DNA from 3 places in the Thalassotalea hakodatensis genome. Region 3 is predicted to be linked to each of the others. Evidence: predicted binding sites of a transcription regulator. Region 3 holds the regulator's gene; each other region holds the start of a gene.
What was found. The regulator FliA, encoded in region 3, starts transcription of late flagellar genes. The targets are predictions, from matches to a motif close to CTAAAGNTNNNNNNNNNNNNGCCGATA.
Positions count from the first base shown of each region.

Region 1: QUE72_RS07245 (DUF4760 domain-containing protein) is a predicted target of FliA. The motif match lies at 2,563-2,589, and genes of this name have one in related genera.
Region 2: pomA (flagellar motor protein PomA) is a predicted target of FliA. The motif match lies at 2,603-2,629, and genes of this name have one in related genera.

Region 1 is NZ_AP027365.1:1,646,542-1,650,832, reverse strand. Features, by position in the region: gene QUE72_RS07255 (IS4 family transposase) at 1-741, opposite strand, end outside; gene QUE72_RS07250 (ClbS/DfsB family four-helix bundle protein) at 1,007-1,522, opposite strand; gene QUE72_RS07245 (DUF4760 domain-containing protein) at 1,606-2,379, opposite strand; tRNA gene QUE72_RS07240 (tRNA-Leu) at 2,816-2,900, opposite strand; gene secG (preprotein translocase subunit SecG) at 2,910-3,290, opposite strand; gene tpiA (triose-phosphate isomerase) at 3,305-4,066, opposite strand; gene glmM (phosphoglucosamine mutase) at 4,167-4,291, opposite strand, start outside.
Region 2 is NZ_AP027365.1:3,476,088-3,480,378, reverse strand. Features, by position in the region: gene dxs (1-deoxy-D-xylulose-5-phosphate synthase) at 1-1,333, opposite strand, end outside; gene ispA ((2E,6E)-farnesyl diphosphate synthase) at 1,355-2,245, opposite strand; gene xseB (exodeoxyribonuclease VII small subunit) at 2,249-2,491, opposite strand; gene pomA (flagellar motor protein PomA) at 2,736-3,500, shown strand; gene QUE72_RS15390 (flagellar motor protein MotB) at 3,512-4,291, shown strand, end outside.
Region 3 is NZ_AP027365.1:966,391-970,681, reverse strand. Features, by position in the region: gene QUE72_RS04180 (chemotaxis protein CheA) at 1-785, opposite strand, end outside; gene QUE72_RS04175 (protein phosphatase CheZ) at 799-1,542, opposite strand; gene cheY (chemotaxis response regulator CheY) at 1,570-1,953, opposite strand; gene QUE72_RS04165 (RNA polymerase sigma factor FliA) at 2,001-2,723, opposite strand; gene QUE72_RS04160 (MinD/ParA family protein) at 2,738-3,580, opposite strand; gene flhF (flagellar biosynthesis protein FlhF) at 3,613-4,291, opposite strand, start outside.

The sequences.
Region 1 (4,291 bases), 680 kb from region 3:
AGTAAAACGGCTATTCCCTTTTCGTCCTTTGTATTTTCCTTTGTACAAATGGAGAAATGCATCACATGCTGTTGGACTGTGTTGAGTAACCCTCGCTTTGCCAAGTCGAGTTGGTTGACAGCTCGCTCCCTGATGAAAGGCAGGGAGTTTTTCCCAAGTATTTTTACCTTCTAACTTACATGTCATCGTGCCTCTGAGACGGCCAATAAAGTGCCATCCTAATGAACGGACTTTAGTATACCAAGGAGTAAGAAAACCACCATCTGACAAAATATAAACGGACCGGTGTTCACCAATAACTTGAAGGAGGTTGTCTAAAAATCTGGCATTGGTTTCTGGCGTATCAAAATCTTTTAATTCAACAACCATGTTGTAAAGCACTAAAGAACGGCCATCAACGAGTAAACTCGCTCTAAGCAGGTGGTAATCTGAACGGCAACAACCACTCCAGTCCACTGCAATGGCTAAATAAGGCAAGTTGCTAATGATTGGTTTGGCCAACGAAGCGTATATTTCAACTTGTTGGTTAAACAAATGCTCGTTATTAAGAAAACGATCAACCCTTTTTATTTTATGCTTAATGTTCGCACGCCCAGCTAAGTAACGCCCCAAACTTGTTAAGGTTAATCTATCAGACGCTATAAGTGCTTCAGAGCATGCTTTAAGTGTCTTCATTCTCGCTTGATTGAAATTCGATAAGGACTTATCAAAGAAGTTATGGCAAAGTAAGGATTCAGGCATAGCATTTTACTCTTATTTTTGTTTTGATGAACTAATAAGATCATAAAATGTTGTGCCTGTCATTTTTTGGGGATTCGTCAGCCCGAAGGGTTCAACTAAACGCCTCCTGCTCTTTGTTACTTGAATTAACCATAGAATGACTATGCAATAATCCAAGTGCCGCGATCAGAAGGCGTTTAATTTGAACAAAACTTAAACAGCAAAGATCAACACGCTCTAACTAATAACGAAAAATATTTTTTGATTTTACAATTAATTCACTAGGTTAATTAGCACCATTAATTTTCTTAAACCGCCTTATTTGTGTTCTAATTCGCTTCATTGGTGATGAGGTATTAAATTGAATCATCCTACCTAACGTCCATTTTTCATACCAAGGCGTATGATAGAGTTGTTCATCGGTTAGCGAGTCAATTAACAACAATAAAGCATTAGTTGTTTGTTCCAACTCTGTAAGTAATTGTGAATATGTCCAATCACTGTATTGATGATGAAAATGTTCTGCTAATTGCCCTAATTGATTCCACTTATAACCAGTTTCAGGAAAATCTACCGGCTGATCTTCAGCCGTCAATCGATACCATTTAAGCACTAAGTTTCCCCAACCAATTAAGTACGCGACCGTATCACAAACACTCACTTTACTGCCTTTAGTATTTCCATCTATAGATTTCACTCGAGTAACTTCATCAGGAATAGAGCGATAATCTACCATTAACTTGTTAAACACCGTGCTTATCGCACTTAACAACGCTTGTTTAGACTGAGGAATAGAAGACATTTGTTTTTTCAAAATAAAAGGGAATTCTTCTAGGTTAATGATTATTAAGCGAAAGGAAAGGTATATCTTTTAAGAAGGTTAGTTTAATGTTTCATTAAAATGCTGTCATGCTGAACGATAACATTGTCTAAATTATGTTGATAGTAAAATGGGAATGGCCTTCCCCTACATACAAATTTATTTTGATGCCAATCATTTGCAAAACGTTCAAAAACTTCATAGAGTGCCGGGTTTTCATCTATTTCTCGCCACTCTTTAATTAGCGGCTCTACTTCTTTCCAGTGTGTTAAAACAGCGCCTCTTTTATATTTGAACAACAAAAGTTCATCGTAAACATCCATCATGACGCCCAAAAATAAATTTTCATACATATTCAAAAAAGTAATTATTTGAAGCTCAAGCCTAACGCGTTTGCGATCATTTATGGGATCTATTGCAACACCTTTATAAGCAGCAGCCATTAAAGGTGCGAACTTTTGTGTTTTTAATGTTTTGAAAGTATTTTCTGCGGCAATTATATCTTTATCTGTTTCTATCGTAGTAAGGATGTCTGCTGTTGCCCTTTTTCGAGCAATCTTTCTGTTCATGTTTGTTGTATAAACCCCCATGCAGATTGCCACAAGGGCAGAAAGCATTATTGCTCCTGCTGAAACATATTTAGAGGGAAGTTGTTCTATTAGATGTGCAAAAAAGCCTGCTACTAGTCTAATTTGACCATAAATAGCAAACATAGAATCTAATTTTGCATAGACATAAAAGACTATGGTAACGAAGAAAACTGCTTTGAAAAACCGCCATGCGGATCGGTATTCATCAGTAACTTTCCAGTAGTTTTCTTTAACTTTATCAATGTCCATATCAAAAAAGTGCTCGGCTTATTAGGCGCCGCGACCTTCACTGTATAACATTATTTTAACCTTGGCAGGCAACTTGGCCGCCTTAAATATAGCTTAAAAAGTATAGCATAAAGTGATAATTATGCTTAATTGCGCTAGAAACTATACTCGTTTATTCTGCAATAGCAAGCTTCTTAATCTCTTTATCGGTCAATATTAAAAAAACTTAATCGTTAATTTCAATATGGGCTTATTTTTTCATACTTCAAGGGTTAGAAATGTTTACTCTGTTAACCTAGACATATCTTTATTAATACCCCATAACGAACAAATACTTTTCTTGTTACCTAAATCCTGTGATTATTAACTACTGTATTAGGTTGTGGAAAGGTTGCGCTTATATTGTATTTAGACAAATAAAAAAGGGCTGCATCGCTACAGCCCTTTATTCATAATATGGTGCGGAAAGCGGGACTTGAACCCGCACGGCCGAAGCCACCACCCCCTCAAGATGGCGTGTCTACCAATTCCACCACTTCCGCAAATTCTGTTTAATCTGGTATTTCGCTATCGTTGTTTTTCTTAGCTTCAGTCGCAGTAGGTACTTCATCATTAGCATCAGCTGCTGGTTCAACGCTTGATTCAATAGCAGTTTGCTCTGTTGGCGCTGCTAAGTCATTCCATTCGTCACCAGATTTAACACGATTAGCCGTTAAGTTACCTAACACTAAACTAATGGCGAAAAAAGCAATTGCTAACCATGTTGTTGCACGCGTAAGAAAGTTACCAGAGCCACTTGAACCAAAAATGGTACCCGATGAGCCTGCACCAAACGATGCCCCCATATCTGCACCTTTACCTTGCTGAAGTAACACAAGGCCAATGAGGCAGATAGCAACAATTAAATAGACAACAATTAATACTTGATACAACATTACTATATCCTTTATACCGTTGAACAAATTTTAGTAAATTCATCAACTTTTAAGCTAGCACCACCAATTAAACCACCGTCTATGTCAGACTGTGCAAATAATTGCTGGCAATTGGCAGCGTTAACACTACCACCATATAAAATTGAAAGTTTTTCAGCGATTAGCTGATTTATATCCGCAATAAACTGACGAATATACTGGTGCGTTTCTTGCGCCAGTTCTGGTGATGCTGTTTTTCCTGTACCTATCGCCCAAACAGGCTCGTAAGCAATAACAACATCGGCAAATTTCTCTATACCTATTTCATCAATAACAGGCTGTATTTGTGCGGCTAGCACTACATTCGTTTGTCCTGTTTCTCGTTCTTGTTCACTTTCGCCAATACACAATATTGGAGTCATACCAGCGTCAAGCACAGAACGGACTTTATGGGCAACTAATGTACTTGTTTCTTTATTAATACTTCTGCGTTCTGAGTGACCTAAGATCACGTAATTAACGCCAAACTCTTGTAACATACTATTAGACACTTCACCTGTGAATGCACCTTGTTGATGTTCACTTGCGTTCTGACTACCTAGCATTATTTTTTTATCAAGAGCTTTATCTACTCGCGCTTGTGCAAACGCTGATAGATATGGAAAACTAGGACAAACTACCACACGGGTATTAGAAGAAAGTGACACATTCGCTAGTGCAGAGGTCATTTCTTTGATTAATGCTAAATTACCGTTCATTTTCCAATTCGCGGCAACTATCACTGATCTGTTCATAAGTCTTTCCTAAATCAAAGCGGCGAGATATTAACTAACCTCTGGGCAAGATACAAGTCTTTCACTTAATATCTTGCTCATTTGCTCATATTTCAACCGTCTAACAAGCTTTTTTTACTGCATCAGCAATTTCATTCGCAAGAGAGGTCACTTCATCATGATCCGGCCCTTCCACCATCACTCGAATAAGAGGTTCTGTACCAGACTTTCTCAGTAATACGCGAC
Region 2 (4,291 bases), 1.8 Mb from region 3:
TAGGAATACAGCGCATAAAACTAAGATCAAATGCTCCTTGGTGTGTAGGACCATCTGCGCCAACAATACCAGCTCTATCTATGGCAAATAATACTGGCAAATTTTGTATTGCGATATCGTGGATCAATTGATCATAACCACGTTGAAGAAAACTGGAATAAATGGCTACAATCGCGTTATTACCACCAATGGCAAGCCCAGCAGCAAACGTGACAGCATGCTGCTCTGCAATGGCAACATCGTAATACTTTTCAGGAAAACGCTGGCTAAACTCAACCATACCTGAACCTTCACGCATAGCTGGCGTTATAGCTGCTAGTTTTTCATCCACTTCTGCCATTCTGCATAGCCAATCGCCAAAAATTTTCGAATAAGTAGGTAAGCTTGGCGGACTTTTTGGTAACCCTGTTTCAGATGGATTAAATTTTGGTACAGCATGATACTTTATTGGATCTTGCTCTGCTGCTTGGAAGCCTTTACCTTTTTTAGTGGCAATATGTAGTATTTGCGGCCCTTTAAGGTTGCGCATGTTACTAATAGTATTCACTAAGCCGGTAACGTCATGACCGTCAATTGGGCCAATATAATTAAACCCTAACTCTTCAAAAAAAGTGCTGGGCACGACCATACCTTTTAAGTGCTCTTCAGCGCGACTTGCGAGTTCTTTAATGGGGGGAATATTATTTAATAAGCGTTTACTGCCTTCTCTAAATCCCGTGTAAAAGCTACCCGATAACATTTTCGCTAAATGATTATTTAACGCGCCAACATTTTCAGAAATCGACATTTCATTGTCGTTTAAAATCACCAACATATCTTTGTGAATATCACCAGCATGGTTTAATGCTTCAAAGGCCATTCCTGCCGTCATGGCACCATCACCTATGACAGCCACAACTTTTCTATTTTTTCCTTCTTTTTCTGCGGCAACGGCTAATCCTAGTGCGGCTGAAATTGAAGTACTTGAATGACCAACACTAAGCACATCATATTCACTTTCTTCACGCCAAGGAAAAGGGTGAAGACCATCTTTTTGACGAATAGTATGGAGCTGATCACGCCTGCCAGTAAGAATTTTATGAGGATATGCTTGATGGCCTACATCCCAAATTAAATGATCAAAAGGCGTATTGTAAACATAGTGCAAAGCAACCGTTAATTCTATTGTGCCGAGGCCAGATGCAAAATGACCACTACTTTTGCTGACAGAGTTAAGCAAATAGCGACGTAACTCATCACTGGCATTTGGTAATTGATCGGGCGATAACTTACGCAAATTATCGGGCGTATCAATTTTTGAGAGTAGCGGGTAATCGTTTAGATTTATCGTCATAGTTGTTCGTTTTAATAGAACCTAGCTCGTTCGTTGAATTATAAATGTCGCAAAGTCTGACAAATTTTGAGTATTGTAAGGCAATCTACGCAAAGCTTGAAGTGATTGTTGAAACAAGTCGTCTGCTTTTTGTTGCGCACCTTGTAAACCCAATAATGAAGGGTAGGTACTCTTGTTTGCTTCTAGGTCAGATCCTGTTGGCTTTCCAAGCTCTTCTTCACTAGAGGTAATATCAATAATATCATCGCGTACTTGATAAGCTAAGCCAACATGCTGTGCATATTCTTTTAGTGCCTGTTTTTCATCGGTTGTAACATTAGGTGCACATTCCGCTGCCATTAACACGGCAGCTTGCAATAAAGCGCCGGTTTTTAAATGATGTAGTTGTTCAAGTGCGGCCAACGTAATACAGCTATCAGTTGCTGAAAGATCTAAAGCTTGGCCACCGCACATGCCTTGATAGCCAGCCGCATCAACCAGTAATTTCATTAAGGTTAATTGTTTTCTTTTTACTTGTTCTGAAAAAGGGTGGTTTACTAAAATATCAAACGCAAGTGTTTGTAGACTATCGCCGGCAAGAATCGCGGTAGCCTCATCGAAAGCTTTATGACATGTTGGTTTACCGCGACGTAAATCATCGTCATCCATGGCAGGTAAGTCATCATGTAATAATGAATAGGCGTGAATGCACTCAATTGCTGCAGCAACTCCATCAATATCTTCTATTGATGCGCCAAGAGACTCACCTGTAATGTAAGCAAGAAATGGCCGCATACGCTTACCGCCAATGAGTAAACCGTAGCGCATGGCATCATGTAATTGTTGGTCATTAACGGCAATATTGTCTAATGCGTTTATAAGGTATTGATCAATACGTTGTTGGTATTGGGGTAATCCTAACAAGTGTTGCACTGGCTATAGCTCGTTTGATTCAAATGTTTCTAATGCTGACTTTTCTTGTCGTTGCATCAAAATTTGCACTTTTTGTTCAGCGTCTTTCAGTTTTTCTTGGCTAACTTGGCTTAATGCTAAGCCGCGTTCAAATAAGGTCATTGAGTCTTCTAGATTCAATTCGCCTTTTTCAAGTTGATCGACAATTGTTTCAAGCTCTTTTAACGCTTCTTCAAAACTTAAGTTCTCAATTTTTTTACGTGCCATGATCTCGCTCAAACCGCGCCTTTTTATAAGTAACGCGCAAGATACCTTAGCTGTGCGCTTTGTTCAACTGAGCAACTAAATTACTTTCAATGAAATAAAGTGAAAATATTTGTTAAGTTATTGACAATATGGGCGATAATATAAGTATTCTCGTGATAGATTATAATGCAGTCGCGAATTAATACGCCTTAGGTTATTATCATTATCGGGCTAGCAATTTAGCAACATTTTTTCGGAGGCTTGTGTGGATTTAGCTACGCTACTAGGAATTTTAGGTGCCATTGGGTTCGTGGTCATGGCCATGGTATTGGGCGGCGACATCAATATGTTTATTGATACCCAATCCATACTTATCGTATTTTGTGGCTCTACTTTTGTTGTACTTGCGAATTATAACCTTGGCCAATTCTTTGGTATTGGCAAGATTATGGGCAAGGCCTTTATGTTTAAGATTGAAAAGCCTGATGAGTTAATCGAAAAGTCGGTTGAAATGGCTGATGCTGCTCGAAAAGGTGGCTTTTTAGCTTTAGAAGAAGCTGAAATATCCAATGCCTTTATGCAAAAAGGTGTTGATATGCTGGTTGATGGCCACGACGCTGATGTGGTTAGAGGTACACTGCAAAAAGATATTAACTTAACAACAGAGCGACATGAAACCGGTATAGGAATGCTGTCGGCATTAGCCGAAATTGCACCAGCAATGGGTATGATTGGTACCTTAATTGGTCTGGTTGCGATGCTTTCAAATATGGATGATCCTAAAGCGATTGGCCCAGCAATGGCGGTTGCATTATTAACTACTCTTTATGGTGCTTTTTTGGCTAATGTCATTGCTATACCTATCGCGAATAAATTAAAGCTACGTATGGCAGAAGAAAAACTCAACCAAGAACTTATTTTAGACGCTGTGCTTGGCATTCAAGACGGGCAAAATCCGCGCGTAATTGAAGGGTTGTTGAAAAACTACCTTGCTGAAAGTAAACGAGCCGTTAATACAACAGAAGAGTAGGGAGCTAGCATATGGCAAATCCTCCTGAGTGTAAATGTCCACCACCTGGCCTACCGCCATGGATGGGTACCTTTGCCGATCTTATGTCATTATTGATGTGCTTCTTTGTTTTATTATTATCTTTTTCTGAAATGGACGTGCTGAAGTTTAAGCAAATTGCAGGGTCAATGAAATTTGCTTTTGGGGTACAAAATAAAATTGAAGTAAAAGATATTCCCAAAGGCACCAGTATTATTGCGCAAGAATTTAGGCCTGGTAAACCTGAGCCCACGCCTATTGAGGTGATCCAACAACAAACAGTCGAAATGACCCAACAAATGTTAGAATTTCAGGCGGGTGATGAAACTTCTGCTGGTGGTCGCCAAGAACAGCGTGGTACTGAACGGGGCGGGCAATCACAAAGTACGGCTGATGAAATGTCAGCGCAGGCGCGACAAAAAGCCAGTGATGAGTTAGAACAGGCATCACAAGAACAAGTAAATGAACTGGTTAAAAAAATTGCAGATCAACTTGAGCAGCAAATACAAGACGGCGCTATTGAGTTAGAGCAGTTAGGACAACAGATTATTATTCGTATCAGAGAAAACGGTTCTTTCCCCTCTGGTTCTGCTTTTTTACAGCCTCAGTTTCGTCCTATTATTCAAGAGATTGGCGAGTTATTAAATACAGTGCCAGGTGAAATTATGGTATCTGGTCATACGGATAATCGCGGTATTAGTTCTGAGTTATTCAGCTCAAATTGGGATTTATCAAGCAAGCGAGCAGTAGCCATTGCGCATGAGCTAGTTAAC
Region 3 (4,291 bases):
TCTTCAGGTGCTTGGTTACTGCTTGTTTGAGGTGCTTTACCTTTACCGTGCAATTCATCAAGAAGACTTTCAAAATCGTCATCGTTGATTTCATCGTTGTTTCCAGATTCAGGTTTTGCACCAACACCTGGTGCAAAAGCACCTTGACCATGAAGCTCATCTAATAAGTTTTCAAATTCATCGTCAGTTATTTCATTGCTAGAACTTGCCGAGCTAGCAGAAGGGGCAGTACTTTGTGCAGGTGGCGCACTGGGTGAGCCTCCCCCATGTAATTCATCTAATAAGCGTTCAAACTCATCTTCAGACATTTCGTCTGATGAAGCATCATTGCTTGATGTGTCTGTTGATACGACCTGTGTTGGCATTTCAGGTGTTGCGGCAACTGGTTCTGCGCCTTCGGGAGAGCTTAGACGATGTAATTCTGCTAATAATGCTGGGTCGGCAGGAATCAGTTCTTCACGGGCTTGCACCAAGGCAAACATATCATTAATCGTATCTAACCCTTGCAGAATAACATCCATAAGTTCAGGTGTTACACTTCGTTGACCATTACGCAAAATATCAAAGATATTCTCAGCGCCATGACACACATCTACAAGTTCAGTTAATGATAAGAAACCCGCACCGCCTTTTACCGTGTGAAAGCCACGAAAAATAGCGTTTAATAGATCTGCGTTATCTGGATCGTTTTCTAGTTCAACAAGTTGCTCAGATAAGCTTTCAAGTATTTCACCTGCTTCGATTAGAAAATCTTGAAGAATTTCTTCATCTGCTTCGTATGACATCCAGCAACTCCTATTAGAATCCTAAACTTGATAAAAGATCATCAACATCGTCTTGATCAGCAACTACGTCATCTCGATTATCTTTATTAACAATTGGGCCTTCAACGAGGTTTTCGCCAACCGATGGCTTACCCGTGCCCTGCATACTTTCACTTGTGACACCAAAAGCCGTCAACATATTAATTAAGCTATCTTCTACTTCTCTAACCAGATCAATCACTTTTCGAATCACTTGTCCGGTTAAGTCTTGGAAATCTTGCGCCATTAATACATCAGTCATTAAACCATGCATACGCTCAGTTTCACGTTCTGAAGTTTTCAGTAACACGTCAATATCATGACATAAAGATTTAAACTCACCGACATCTAAATTATTATGCATCAGTTTATTCCACAGCGGTTTAACTGTGCTAATTTGGTGTTGAATGGTATTAACAACAGGAAAGATAGATTCAACCGCATCCATCGTTTTGTTGGCTGCATCTTCTGTACGACTGATCACATAATTTAATCGTTCTTTTGCATCAGGAATATCTGCTGTCGCTAAATCATTCAATCGCGAATCTAACTGAAAATTCATCAATGAGTCATGAAGTTGACGGGTTAACTTACCAATCTCGGCAAATAACTCGGAATTAATCGGGTTTTGAATTTCGGCAATTAATTCATCTGCTTTATCTTGTTGATCGGTTTCTAAATATTCAACCAACATTTTTGCCTGTTCCAATGAAACATGGACACCGTTATTTATACTCATGCAACGTCCTTACGTGGCAACTCGTTATTATCCTAAACGCTCAAAAATTTTATCAAGCTTAGTTTTTAACGTTGCTGCAGTAAAAGGCTTCACAATATAACCGTTAACACCCGCTTGCGCAGCCATCACGATTTGTTCTTTCTTCGCTTCAGCTGTTACCATTAAAACAGGTATATGCGACAAACTTGCATCTGCTCGTATCGCTTTGAGTAAATCGATACCTTGCATCCCTGGCATATTCCAATCAGTAACGACAAAATCAAAATCACCTTCTTTAAGCATAGGTAAAGCTGTACTGCCGTCATCTGCTTCTTGAATATTAGTGAACCCTAAATCACGTAGTAAGTTTTTTACGATGCGTCTCATTGTTGAAAAGTCGTCAACAACAAGTACTTTCATATTTTTATCCAAGGCACCCTCCAGGGACTTAATTCTAAATGCTTATAAATATATTGTACTTAACTTTGCCAAGATTGCATACGGGCTTTTAATCGATGTAATGCTTGGCTATGAATCTGGCTAACTCTCGACTCACTAACATCGAGCACTTGACCAATTTCGCGTAAATTCAATTCTTCGTCGTAATACAGAGACAGTACTAAAGCTTCTCGCTCTGGTAAAGTAGTAATGCACTCTGCCAATGACTTTTTAAACACTACATGTTCTATATTTTGATATGGATCAGTATTGTTTTTATCTTCAAAGCTTGAAACAGCATCTTCATTGACACCTAAATCTTCAATACCGATGATTTTGCCGCCATTTACTTCGTTAAGAATATGATGGTACTCATTCAGCGAAATATCAAGTTTTTCAGCCACTTCAATATCAGAAACATCTCTGCCTAGCTCTGCTTCCAAGTTTTTTATGGCTTCGCTGACCATTCTGCTGTTTTTATGTACTGATCTGGGGGTCCAATCACCACGACGTATCTCATCGAGCATTGCGCCACGAATACGTATACCCGCGAAGGTTTCAAAGCTAGCCCCTTTGGTGTTATCAAAGTTATTTGCCGCTTCCAATAGACCAATCATGCCCGATTGAATAAGATCATCAACTATCACACTAGCAGGCAGACGAGCGAGTAGATGATAAGCGATACGCTTTACTAAACTGCTATGCTGCTCGAGCAATGCCGTTTTATCAATTTGCGAACCGTATGCACTGGCTTTACCCAAAATTGCTTACCTTCGAATTAGTTTTCAATTAACTGTTCAATAAAAAACTCTAAGTGCCCCGAAGCATGGTTTGGCACTGGCCACTTAGTTATTTTTTGAGCTAACGCTCTAAATGCTCTGGCTGCTGGAGAATCAGGAAAAGCTTCTACAATAGCTTGTTGCTTCCTAACTGCATTACGAATGTTTTCATCAAAAGGAATGACACCGACTAACTCAAGCGCAACATCTAAAAAACGCTCAGAAACTTTTGAAAGCTTACCAAATAACTGCTGCCCTTCTTTCGGACTTCTTACCATATTAGCAACGACTTTAAACTTAAATACTTCATGGTCACGGCTGAGTAATTTCATTAACGCATAACAGTCGGTGATTGAGGTTGGCTCATCACAAACAACCAATAACACGTCTTGAGCCGCGCGAGCAAAACTCAATACCATATCTGAAATACCTGCTGCGGTATCAACTATGAGCACATCAAATTGCGTTTGCATATCGCTAAAAGCACGAATTAATCCAGCATGTTCAGATGGCGTAAGATCAACCATTGACTGAGTACCAGAAGTTGCGGGAATGATTTTAATTCCTGCAGGGCCTTCAATAATAATATCGTCGAGTTCACACTCGCCTGACATAACATGTGATAAATTACGTTTTACACGTAAACCAAGCATTACATCAACATTGGCTAAGCCTAAATCAGCATCGAGTACTAGTACTCTTTTTCCAAGTTGAGCTAAGGCAATAGACGTATTAAGCGAGACATTGGTTTTACCCACTCCCCCTTTACCACCAGAAACTGCTATGACTTTAATTTGATTTTGCTGTTGCATTTTTCTTAAGCCACTTGCCTGATCAATCATTTACATCACTCTAATTAAACATCAAAAATAATTTACATGCCAACTGCCATAGAAGCAGAGGTAGGGCGCCACGAGTTGTGACCATTCAATTTTGTTGCAAGCCTATCTGCAAGCGTAACTAACTTTTCAGCATTTGCAACTTTAATATCTTCTGGAACTCTTTGTCCATCAGTAAGATACCCTATTGCGAGGCCATTTTGTATAGATGTTGCAATTATTTCACCAACGCTCAAACTTTCATCTAGCTTTGTATAAATACACCCCGCCAACGGTACTTTTTTGAAGCGTTCAACGTTTTCTTGCATAACACGTTGTTGGGTATTGGCTGACAATACTAAGTAATTTCGAATTCTAACACGAGAATTCGCAATCAGGGTAGTAAGGTGATCGTTTAATCTCATATCACGCTGCCCCATACCTGCGGTATCAATGAGCACTAATTTTTTATCTGAGAACTGTTGTAATAGCGTATCAAGTGCCGCGCCATCTTTGGCAAGCTTAACCTGACAACCAATGATGCGTCCATAAGTAGTTAGTTGTTCGAAGCCTGCAATTCGGTAACTGTCTGTAGAAATCATGGCGACTTTATCGGCACCATGAATTTGAGCAAAACGTGCAGCTAATTTTGCGACGGTCGTTGTTTTCCCTACACCCGTTGGCCCTACTAGCGATACCACACCACCACGGTGAATAATTTCATTATTTGTTGTA